DNA from 2 places in the Duganella sp. genome. Region 2 is predicted to be linked to the other one. Evidence: predicted binding sites of a transcription regulator. Region 2 holds the regulator's gene; the other holds the start of a gene.

What was found. Region 2 encodes FNR, which switches genes on or off when oxygen is low (the NO sensors DNR and NnrR bind a similar motif). Its sites were predicted from a motif close to TTGATNNNNATCAA; they were not measured.
Region 1: the regulator FNR is predicted to act here: its motif matches at 3,473-3,486, upstream of ABDW57_RS18530 (XrtA system polysaccharide chain length determinant).

What each region holds. Positions count from the first base shown of each region.
Region 1 covers NZ_JBCNLB010000011.1:91,729-97,546, forward strand. Annotated here, with positions in the region: gene ABDW57_RS18520 (TIGR03016 family PEP-CTERM system-associated outer membrane protein) at 1-1,158, opposite strand, end outside; gene ABDW57_RS18525 (XrtA-associated tyrosine autokinase) at 1,151-1,873, opposite strand; gene ABDW57_RS18530 (XrtA system polysaccharide chain length determinant) at 1,884-3,407, opposite strand; gene ABDW57_RS18535 (XrtA/PEP-CTERM system exopolysaccharide export protein) at 3,535-4,128, shown strand; gene ABDW57_RS18540 (long-chain N-acyl amino acid synthase) at 4,216-4,959, shown strand; gene ABDW57_RS18545 (serine protease) at 4,943-5,677, opposite strand; gene ABDW57_RS18550 (hypothetical protein) at 5,674-5,818, opposite strand, start outside.
Region 2 covers NZ_JBCNLB010000007.1:29,520-35,337, forward strand. Annotated here, with positions in the region: gene ABDW57_RS14520 (response regulator) at 1-408, opposite strand, end outside; gene ABDW57_RS14525 (alpha/beta hydrolase) at 525-1,271, opposite strand; gene ABDW57_RS14530 (DUF2892 domain-containing protein) at 1,469-1,678, shown strand; gene ABDW57_RS14535 (sigma-70 family RNA polymerase sigma factor) at 1,678-2,196, shown strand; gene fnr (fumarate/nitrate reduction transcriptional regulator Fnr) at 2,244-3,002, shown strand; gene ABDW57_RS14545 (FixH family protein) at 3,003-3,500, opposite strand; gene ccoG (cytochrome c oxidase accessory protein CcoG) at 3,512-4,897, opposite strand; gene ccoP (cytochrome-c oxidase, cbb3-type subunit III) at 4,894-5,818, opposite strand, start outside.

The DNA.
Region 1 (5,818 bases), on a different contig from region 2:
CGCGCTGCGCGGTGTGCTGTACACACCCGACAGCCGTGCCTGCTTTTGCAGATAGTAACGGTGGCTGAAGAAATTGACGTTGCCATCCTTGCCCATCATTTGCGAGATGGCCAGGAAGATCTGGATGGTTTTCAGACGCAGTTGCGGGTCCGGAATGCGCGTGGCCCAGAGTTCATACAAAAAGTCGCTCAGGCCGGTGGGCGGAATGCTGAGAAACTCGGCGTGGGTGGTGGTAATGTCCTCGTTGTAATCCAGCGTCCACAGCATATTGCGCAGGCGATAGCTGGCGTCCAGGCTGTAGGTCTTGCCGAAGTAGCGGCGGCCGATGCTGGCCGACAGCCGGGTCCGCGGCGAAGGCGTCCAGATGCCGCCCAGCGTGCCGAACTGGCCCTGCGGCTGGGCGCTGACGGAATGGTAGTCCTGCTTTTCGTAGCCGCCGGTGACAAAAGCCGACAAGCTGCTGTTAAACGGATAACCGAGGGTGAGCGTGGCATTGCTCATGGTGACGGGTGCCAGTGCGGCATCATCCATCTCGGTACGCTGCAGGCTCAAGTCCCAGTTCCAGCCCTTGCCGCCATTGTCGCCGGTCAGTAGCAGACTGGCGGCATCGGTGCGCACGTCCAGCAGGCGGCCGCTGCCAACGCGCTGATGATCGTAGCGCAGGGTGGCGGTGGCCAGACCGCGGAAATAGTGGCGCAGGTAGGGGCTGACGGCCGTGCTGTGGACGGTGCTGCTGTTGCCGGTCACCTGGACCGGATCAAGCAGCTGTGGTCCGAAAGCGGACACATTGTGCTGGCTGATGCTGCTGCGGGCATCGAGGAACAGCCAGTCCGGCAGGATTTCGGCATGGCCGCTGGCATCCAGCTGCTGGGCGCTGCGTTCGGGCTGGCGGGTATAGACCACTTTCTGCAGCGTATAGGACAACGCCAGTTGCAGCCGCGGCCCATCGGTGCTGACCTGGAGGCCGGGCGACAACTCGCTGGTAAACTGGCTGCGTGCCTGCGCTGCCGGCGCCAGGTTCATATTGTCGCTGTAGCTGCTGCGCACGCGCACGGTGGGCGTGACGCTCCAGTCGGCCGGAACTGCAACGGCCGGGATCGTCAGCAGCACCAGCAGGGGCAAGCGGCGGGAGGCGCCGCACGGCCTCAGGCTAATCATAATAACCATAGTATTCGGTGCCCGGAAAAGCGGTGCTCTTGTTGTAGATCAGATTGATGTGCGGGCAGCGCTCGATGTGGCGCAACGCTTCCTTGACGGCGTGCTGGCTGGTGCGCTCGGACTCCACCACCATCAGCACCTGGCCCATCTGGGCCGCCAGCACGCTGGCTTCGGTGGTCATCAGCAGCGGCGGTGAATCAAAGATGACGATGCGGTCGGCGTAGCGCTCGGCAATCTCGGTCAGGAGCAGGCTCATGTTGCGGCTGGCCAGCAGTTCGGTGGCGTGCTTGTTGGCGCGACCGGCCGGCAAAATGCTCAGGGTCGGCACGTTGGTGCGCAGGATGACGTCGGCCAGGCTGGTTTTGTCGCGCAGCAGGATGTCCATCAGGCCCGGCTCGGGCGGCAGGCCCAGCACCTTGAGCACGGACGGGCGCGCCACGTCGGCGTCGACCAGCAGCACGGTAATGTCCATCTCCATGGCAATGCTCATGGCCAGGTTGACGGCGCAGTAAGTCTTGCCTTCGCCCGGCATGGCGCTGGTGACCACGATCAGGTTGCCGTGGCGGACAGGTTGCACATCATGGTCGCCGCGCGCATTGCGCAGCAGGGGACGCTTGATGATGCGAAAATCCTCGGCCACGGCAGTGCGGCCGCCATCCTGCGTCACCATGCCCAGTTGATGCAGACGGGCCAGATTGATGTCGACTTGGCGCATGCCGTTCCTCCTAGTAACGCAAGAAATTGGCCGCCAGCACGGCGCCGTAGGCCAGGAACAGGCTGGACAGGGCGGCACCAAACAAGTACTTGCCGCGACGGCGCTTGCTTTGCTCGCTGCCGGTCCAGTTCATGGACACCGTGCCTAATACATTGAAGCCGGTGCGGTCGCGCAACTCTGCCGGGCTGAGGAAGGTCGGGCGCACCTGGCTGATCAGCAAGGCTGCCGCCACCCCCATCAGCAGTGCCGCGCCAAGTGTGATGGTGTACAGCAGGACGCGGTTGGGGCCGATTGGCAGGTAGGGGACGGTGGGCGGATCGATAATCTTGAAGGTCATCATGTCGGTGGTGGAGCTGAGGTCGCCGGACAGCTTGGCGGCCTCGCGCCGGCCGATCAGTTTTTCGTAGTTATCCTTGTTGATCTGGTAGTCGCGGTTGAGCTGGGCCAGTTCGGTTTCCACCTCCGGCACGGCGTTGGCCTGTGCCAGCAGGCGCTGATGGCGCAAGGTGAATTCCTGCACCCGTGCCTGGATGGCGGCCACGCGCGCCTCGGCCTCGGTCTGCGCCACCTTCAGCTGCTGCAGCATGGGGCTGTAGTTCTTGCCGGGATCGCTGCTCTGCTTGAGCTTGCTTTCCTCGATTTTGCGCGCCTCCAGCTGGCCCACCAGACGCTTGGCGGCAATGATGTCCGGATGCAGCTCGGTGTATTGCATGCGCAACGCGTCCAGGCTCTTGTTCAGCGCGGAAATCCGGCCATCCAGCTCGGGGTTGTCGATGCTGGCCGGGTTCAGATCGGCGCCAAGGATGGGCTCGTCTCCTGTAATCTGATTGCTGATGGCCTTGCGCGCCTGTTCGGCCTCGGCCAGTTCCAGCCGGGCGGCATTCAGCGCATCCGACGATTGCATCAGCTGGCTGCTGTAATCGATGCCCTGGCGCGGCAGCAGGCCATTGTTTTTCAGGCGGAATTCCTTGACGCTGTTTTCGGCGGCGGTGAGCTTGTCTTCGTAAGCCTTGATCTGGTCATCGATGAATTGCACCGCCTTGCGGGTCTCGCCGCTTTTGCCTTTGAAGCTGCTTTCGACGAAGATCGTCAGCAGCGATTGCACCACTTCGCGCACCATGCGCGGGTTGCGGTTGTTGTAGGTGATGGTGTAGATATCGTTGCCGGCGCTGTTGATGCGGATCTTGCTCATCAATTCCTCCAGCTGCTGCTGTTGCTCGCGTGCGGTGCGGGCATTGATGTCCATGTCCACCATACGCAGCACGCGCTCGACATTCGGACGGCTCAGCAAGGTGCGGCTCATGATGGCCACCTGCTGCTCGATGTTTGGCACACTGGTCATGCCGGCCAGCAGGGGCTTCAGAATGCTTTGGGTGTCGACAAACACGCGGGCGCTGGTCTGGTAGTCGTCCGGCAGCAGGGTCACCTTGGCCCAGCCGGCAATCGCCACCAGCCAGGCAACGGAAATGGCGTACCAACGGTATTTCCAGATGCCCTTGAGACTGGATATCAGCTGGCTAATTAACTCCTCCATGTTCCAGTTCTCCTAGACGCGGGCCGCAGGGAATTCCGATTATATTTTTCTCAACTGGGCAGTCGTTGAGGCATATCAAGCAGAGGCTGGCGCGATTTCTGAATCATGGCAGCAAGGAGGATTCATCATGCGTGCTTTGCTTTGCTTATCTCTGGCGCTGCTGGCCGGCTGCGCCCACCAGGTTTCCCTGGAAGCGCCCGACGCCATGCCGTTGCAGGGCGATTACCAGATCGGCGCTGGCGACACGGTCAACATCAATGTCTGGCGCAATCCCGAGGTATCGCTCAGCGTGCCGGTGCGGCCGGACGGCAAGATCACCACCCCGCTGGTCGAGGATTTGCAGGCGGCCGGCAAAACGTCCACCGAGCTGGCGCGCGATATCGAAAAGGCACTCAGCAAATACATCCAGCAGCCGATGGTGACCGTGATCGTCACCAGCTTTGTTGGCCCGTACAACCAGCAAATCCGTGTGATCGGCCAGGCCGCGCGGCCGCAGGCGCTGCCATACCGGCAAGGCATGTCGCTAATGGATGTCCTGATCGCGGTGGGCGGCATTACCGATTTTGCCGCTGGCAACAAGGCAAACATCATCCGCATGGTGGACGGCAAGCGGCAACAGGTACCGGTGCGGTTGCAGGACTTGCTGCGCGACGGCGATATTTCCGCCAATGTTGCTATACTTCCGGGCGATATCCTGGTGATACCGGAAGGCTGGTTCTAGCCGCAACGAAAATTTTTCAATTTCGCGGGAACTTTCTATCTGAGCGGCAGGTCTGAAGGCTATGAACCACGACACAGGAAGCCTACCGTGCACCATGACGACGCTATTGTTTCTTTTGAGGTCAGCAACGATTTCCGCGACCTCGTGGTCGGCGAGGGCAAAGCCGAAGCCGCATTGGATCATCCCTTGGATCAGCAAATCTTCCACATACGCATGGCCAATTCGCAAGGCCGCCGCGAAGCAGCCAGCCTGCTGCTGAAAAAAATGTATGGCTGGCGGGGCTATGCGGTGGAGCCCAGCGTGGTTCACTCGCCCAATAAAATCACGCTGTTCGCTGAAACCGGCGGGGAAACCGTCGGCACCATGTCGCTGTGCCTGGATAACGATGAAATAGGCCTGCCGGCCGATGAAAATTTCCGCGACAAGCTCGATGAACTACGCGCCCAGCAGCGCCGGCTGTGCGAACCTTCGCGGCTGGCCATCGACAAGGGCGTTTCCAAGCGCGTGTTTGCAGCGCTGATCCACATTTCCTACATCTACGCGCGGAATATCCACGGCTACACCGATTACGTGATCGAGGTTAATCCGCGCCATGTCATGTTTTACAAGCGCATGCTGGGCTTTCGCGACTTTGGCGGCGAACGCGAATGTTCGCGCGTGGGCGCGCCGGCGGTGCTGCTGCGGCTGGAACTGGATTACATGGGCGAACAGATACGCAAGTTTGGCGGCCTGATGGAACAGCATGGCAGCGAACGATCGTTTTATCCCTATTTTTTCCCCACCTGGGATGAGCCGGGTATCACCGGCCGCCTGGTCACGGGGAAGACTTGAGATAATTGGCCGGGATGGCGTAGGTGATGCCGCTGGGCGCGCTGATGGCGGATTCTTTCACGCCCTTGACGAACACCATGTTGACCACGCCGACCACTTCGCCGTTGTCCGGATCAAAAAGTGGACTGCCGCTGCTGCCCGGATAGGCTGTGCCATCCAGCTGGAACACGGCGTAGCCTGGCTTTTGCAGCTGGCGTGCGGTTTTGGCGTCCAGCTGGCGTGCGGTGATGGCCGGCGTTGCCAGCGGCGTGATGGCGGATACGATGCAGCGATGTGTGACATGCTGCAATCCCAGCACCATGCCCAACGGGAAGCCGGTGAATGCCAGCGCCTTGCCTTCGCGCACTTTGCTGGAGTCGCCCAGTTTCAAGGCGGGCAGGGCGGTTCCCTTGATGCGCAAGCGCGCCAGGTCATGCGTCTTGTCGAGCAAGGTCAGGGTGGCAGGACGAAATTGTGCATTGTCAGCGCCGCGCACCAGGATGCCCAGCGTCGCGCCTTGGCCGTTATTGACGAGGTCGTTCACCACGTGGGCGGCCGTCACCACGGTCAGGCCGTCATCGATGACAAAACCCGTGCCGATAAAGCTGACCGCCGGTCCGCGCGTCTGCTGGAGGCTGCCGATGCCGACCACAGACGGTTTGATATCGTCTATCACTTGCGACAGCTCCCCGGCGTGAGCGCCGCCCAACAGGATAAACAGGCTGAACAGGAGTTTCATGGAGGGTTTTCCTTCACTGGCAATGCCGCTGCGCACAGCAACAGCATGGATAACAGGGTAATGCGCGGCACATCGAGCAGGCTGTCGAACAAACCAACCATCTGGAAGGCTGCCAGCGCCGCCAGGCTAGTGGCGTCGCGG
Region 2 (5,818 bases):
GCGCATCACGGTCTTGAAGTAGGCGCGGTCGGAGGCGTCGATGCCGACCCGGCCCGGCACCAGCGGCAGGTCGGAAATGATCTTGCCCTGCGGGCTCATCACCAGCAAATCGTCAAACAGGGCCAGCACCGCGCGGTTCTGGTAATACTCGCGCAGCTTTTCAGCCGAGTTGCCCAGGTTGGCCGGCTGGTTGCGGGCCGATAGCGCGATGATATCGAGCAGCATGGTCAGCTTGTCGTCGAGATCCTGCGCGGTGCGGTTGATCAGCGCGGTCTGTTGCGTGAACAACACCCGCTTGTAATCTTCCTGCATGCGCTGGGTCTGCACCAGCGTGACCAGCCCGATCATCAGGACCGAGGTAATGCTGGTGGCGAGGGCGACTTTAGCCTTGATGCCGAGAGGCTTCATATCATCCTTGATGTATGGGGGCTGGACCGATTCTCCTATCAAAGGCTTACCTTGGCAAGAAAGAAAAAGCCAGCGTGCGCGGGGCACGCTGGCTTTTCGCCGCGGATGAAACCGGATTAACGCTGGGCTGCGGCCAGGATCACTTCCGCCACCTTGGCCGGTTGCGACACCATGGGCACGTGGCCGGTCGGCAGGGTGGTGGTGATGGCGTTGATTTTCCTGGCAAACGCCTGTTCCAGTTCCGGCGCGATCATGCGGTCCTGGCTGGCCACGATGTAGTAATTGGCCTTGTTCTTCCAGGCCGCCACGGTGGTGGTTTCACCGAAGGCCTTCAGGGCGATCGGGCCCTGGGTGGCGGTAATCAGCGCCGCCTGGGCCGGCGTCACGTCCTGCGCAAAGTTCTTGGCCACCGAATCGGCTGGCAGCCAGGCGTAGCCGGTGGCATCGACTTGCAGGGTGGCGATGCCTGGCGGCACCGCGTAATCCTTGCCCAGGTTGCCGGTGGCTTCGCCTTCCGACGGGGCAAACGCGGCCACGTAGACCAGCGCCTTGATCTTGTCGCTGGTGCCGGCCTGGGTGATCACGGTGCCGCCCCACGAGTGGCCAACCAGCACTACTTTACCGGTTTGCGCATCGACCACGCGCTGGGTGGCGGCGACATCGTCAGCCAGCGAACTCAGCGGGTTCTGCACGGCCACCACCTTGTAGCCCTTGGCTTGCAGGATAGGAATCACCTTGTCCCAGCTGGAACCATCGGCAAAAGCGCCGTGGACCAGCACGATGGTGGTGTCGTTGGCCGGGGTGGCGGCGTGGGCGAAAGCGGTGGCGGCCAGCAGGGCGGTAGCGATCAGCGTGCGTTTCATGGTGATTCCTTTCGTTGATTAGTTAGCGATTAAGTCGCGTTCGATGTGTTGATGGGTGAATCATAGCGAGCAATTAAATCGCACGCAATAGGTTTTTTAAAAAAATTTAAAAATATTTTCGATAGCGCGAATCCGAATCGCGGCCAGCCCCCTCTTAGCTGCCGAGGGACTTCCTCGATCACTGATAGGAGAGCACAATGTTTTACGTTAAAAATGTACCCGGCTGGGAGCGCGTGCTGCGCGTGGTGGCGGGCCTGATCGTGGCGGCGGCGGCGCTGGCGCTGCTGGGCGGCATGTGGGGCACGGTGGCGGCCTTGTCGGCGGCCGGCATCGTCGCGTCCGGCCTGTTCGGCTTTTGTCCGATGTGCGCCATGGTTGGCCGCCGCCTGGATAAACAAGGAAAATAATGAGTCTTGCGGAACACCACATGCCGGTGCTGGACGCCGCCCGGCGCGGCGATCCGGCGGCGCTGGCGCAGCTGCTGCGGCTGTGCCAGCCTGACATCCGCCGCTACGCCCAGCGCAACTGCTTGGTCGGCGACGTCGACGACGCCGTGCAGGAAGCGCTGCTGGTGTTGTCGCGCAAGCTATCGTCGGTGCGCATGCTGGCGGCGTTTTCCGGCTGGCTGTTCCAGGTGGTCAAGCGCGAGTGCCACCGGCTGGCGCGCAGCGCGCTGGGCCATGATCCCTGGGATGACGAACGCGCCGAGCAGTGGCTGGCCAGCCAGGACACGGCCGGCTTGCGCGTCGAACTGATCCGCGCGCTGGAATCGCTGCCGGCCGACTACCTGAAAGTGGTGCTGTTGCGCGACTTCGCGCAAATGTCGATTGCGGAAATCGCCGGCGAGATCAACCAATCGGTGGCGGCGGTGAAAAGCCGCTTGCATCGTGCAAGGCAAATGGCGCGCGAATACCTGATTGGATGACTGCGGAATAGGCGCCCAAATCGCACGTGATGGGCTACACTAACCGCATGATACAAGAACTTCCTTCGCTGGTTATTCCCGGCGCCACCATCGATATCCTCAAGGCCAGCTGTGCTTCATGCAGCATGCACCAGCTGTGTTTGCCGATGGGGCTGGACAACAACGACATGGAGCGGCTCGACCAGATCATCGGCCGCCGCCGCAAGGTCGCGCGCGGCGGCACGCTGTTCCGCATCGGCGATCCATTCCAGAACCTGTACGCGATCCGTCTGGGCCACTTCAAGACCTACCAGGTCAACCGCGAGGGCGCGGAGCAGATCACCGGCTTCCAGATGGCTGGCGAACTGCTGGGCATGGATGCCATCAGCGCCGACCAGCACCATTGCACCGCGGTCGCGCTGGAAGACAGCGAAGTGTGCGAAATTCCCTTCTCCACCCTGCAGCAGCTACTGGCGGAAATGCCGACCCTGTTGCGCCATTTCCACCGCATGATGAGCCAGGAAATCACGCGCGAGCAAAGCGTGATGCTATTGCTGGGGAATATGCAGGCGACCCAGCGCTTTGCGGCGTTCCTGATCAACCTGTCGTCGCGTTACGAGGCGCGCGGTTATTCGCCGAATACTTTCCAGCTGCGCATGTCGCGCGAGGAAATCGGCAATTATCTGGGCCTGACCATCGAAAGCATCAGCCGCCTGCTGTCCAAGTTCAAGAAAGAAGGCCTGCTGCGCGTCAGCAACCGCGAGATCGAATTGCTCGATCCGCGCATGCTGAAGGCCATCACGGCCGGGACGGCAACCTGCGGCTGATCAGTCGGGCAGCAGCGCAATCCCGCGCTGCGCCGGCCAGCTCCAGGCGCCGGCCAGGCGCCACTCGCGCTTCTGCCCTTCCACCAGCACGATCCAGCGGCTGCGTTCCAGCAGCGGCAGGTTGGCGCTGAACCTGCCGTTCGCATCCGGCACCAGCACCAGCTTGATATCCTTTTCCGGCAGCGTGGCGTGCGACAGATGCAGCAGCAGCGGGCCGCTATCCTTGCGGTTGATGCGCCCGCTCAGGGTGCCGCTGGCGGCGTCGTAGCCAAGCGCCATCGACAGGCCCAGCTGCGAGGCCACATGGTCGCGCCGCAAATCCTGGTTGATGGCCTTGCCCTGCTTGTAGTAATCGCCCACCACCAGCGCATCGGGCGCCGACATGGCGAGGTAAGCGGTGTAGATGCTGCCGACCGCCACGATGGCGGGGCCGGCTGCCAGCAGCCATGGCCAGCGCTGCTTCCACCACGGTGTGACGGGGATGGTCAGTGTCGTCATGATGATGCTCCTTAGCGCGGCACAATGAAGACCGCGGATTCTTTCACATGCAGCGATGGATCGTCGACTGCGGTCAGGGTGACTTCAATTTTGTTCGAGCCGGGCTGGCCGGCGCCGTGCGCGGTGCGCAGGCGCATCGGATAAGCCCTGGTCTCGGTGGCGTCCACCGGCACCTGGTCGGCGCTCACCTGCGTCAGCGAGGCGATGCCGCTGACGGCGATCTTGTAGACATGGGCCTGCTCGGACGTGTTCATGATCTGCAGGCGGTAGACGTTTTCGATCATGCCGTCCTCCACTTCGCGGCCCATCGAGCCGCGGTCGCGGATCACGTCCAGCTTGAGCGGCGTGCGCAGATACAGCGCGGCGCCGGTGGCCAGCACAATCAGGCCCAGCACGGCGGTGTAGATCTTCACGCGCGGCCGGAAGGCGCGCAGGCGGATCTCGGTCGGCGTCAGATGGTCCTCCATGGCGCGTTCGGTGCTGTAGCGGATCAGGCCGCGGGCCTGGCCGGTCTTGTCCATCACGCTGTTGCAGGCGTCCACGCAGGCGGCGCAGCCGATGCATTCGTACTGCAGGCCCTTGCGGATGTCGATACCGGTCGGGCACACCTGCACGCACATCGAGCAGTCGATGCACGAGCCGCCGTTGCCGTTGGCGGTCTTCGACAGCGGCCCGCGCGGCTCGCCGCGCTTGCTGTCGTAAGTGATGATCAGGGTGTCGCGGTCGAACATCGAGCTCTGGAAGCGGGCGTACGGGCACATGTACTTGCACACCTGCTCGCGCATCCAGCCGGCGTTGCCGTAGGTGGCAAAGCTGTAGAACAGCACCCAGAACCATTCCCACGGGCCGAAGTTCAGCGTCGCCACCTCGCCCATCAGCCTGGTGATCGGCGTGAAGTAGCCGACGAAGGTGAAGCCGGTCCACAAGGCCACCGCGCCCCAGGCCAGGTGCTTGGCGGTCTTCTTGCCGTACTTGGCAAACGAGGCCGGCTGGCGGTCCAGCGCGATGCGGGCGCTGCGCTTGCCTTCGATCCGGCGTTCTATCCACAGGAAGATTTCGGTGTACACCGTTTGCGGGCAGGTGAAACCGCACCACACCCGCCCCGCCACCGCCGTCGCCAGGAACAGCAGATAGGCACTGATGATCAGCAGCAGCGCCAGGTAGATGAAATCCTGCGGCCACAGCACCAGGCCAAAGATGTAGAACTTGCGCGCGCCCAGATCGAACAGCAGCGCCTGCCGGCCGTTCCACTGCAGCCAGGGCGTGCAGTAGAACGCCAGCTGCGTCAGCCAGACAAACAGCCAGCGCAGGCGGGCATAACGGCCGTCGATCTCGCGCGGGTAAATTTCCTCGCGCGCGGCATACATCTTGATGACTTGGGGCTGCGGGGCGTTCATTTTTCAGCTACCGCTGGCGTCGCGGCCGGTTCGTTGGGATGATTCGACAAGCTCCACACATAGGCGGCCAGCACGTGCACCTTGGCGTCGCCGAGGAAGTCCTCGAACGGCGGCATGGTGGCGGTACGGCCCTTGCGGATGGTTTCCATGATGGTTTCCGGGCTGCCGCCGAACAGCCAGATCTTGTCGCTCAGGTTGGGCGCGCCCAGGGTCTGGTTGCCCTTGCCGCCGGCGCTGTGGCAAGCCATGCAGGCGCCAAACTTCTCTTTGCCGAACACGGCCTTGATCGGATCGTGGGTCGACTCGGACAGGCTCAGCACGTAGTGGGCGACGTTTTCCACATCCTTGTCGCCGCCCAGCGCGGCGCCCATCGGCGGCATGGCGCCAACGCGGCCGTGCAGGATGGTTTCCTTGATGGTTTCCGGCGAACCGCCAAACAGCCAGTCCTTGTCGGTCAGGTTCGGAAAGCCCTTGTTGCCGCGTGCGTCCGAGCCGTGGCACTGGGCGCAGTAGGTCAGGAACAGGCGCTCGCCGATGGCGTGCGCTTGCGGGTCGGCCGCCACCGCTTTCAGGTCCTGCTTCTGGTACTTGGCAAACAGCGGGCTGAAATCGGCATCGGCTTTTTTCAGCTCGTCCTTGTACTCGGCGCTGGAGGTCCAGCCGAGCTTGCCGGCATAGGTGCCCAGGCCGGGATACAGGAACAGATAGGCCAGCCCGAACACGATGGTCAGGTAGAACAGCCACATCCACCAGCGCGGCATTGGCGTGTTCAGTTCGGTCAAGTCTTCATCCCAGACGTGGCCGGTGGTGTCGATCTTGCCGTCGGCATTTTTGTGCAGCTTGACCTTGGATTGCGAGTACAGCAGCACGCCGCAGCCGATCACGCCCAGCAGGGTCAGGACCACGATGTACCAGTCCCAG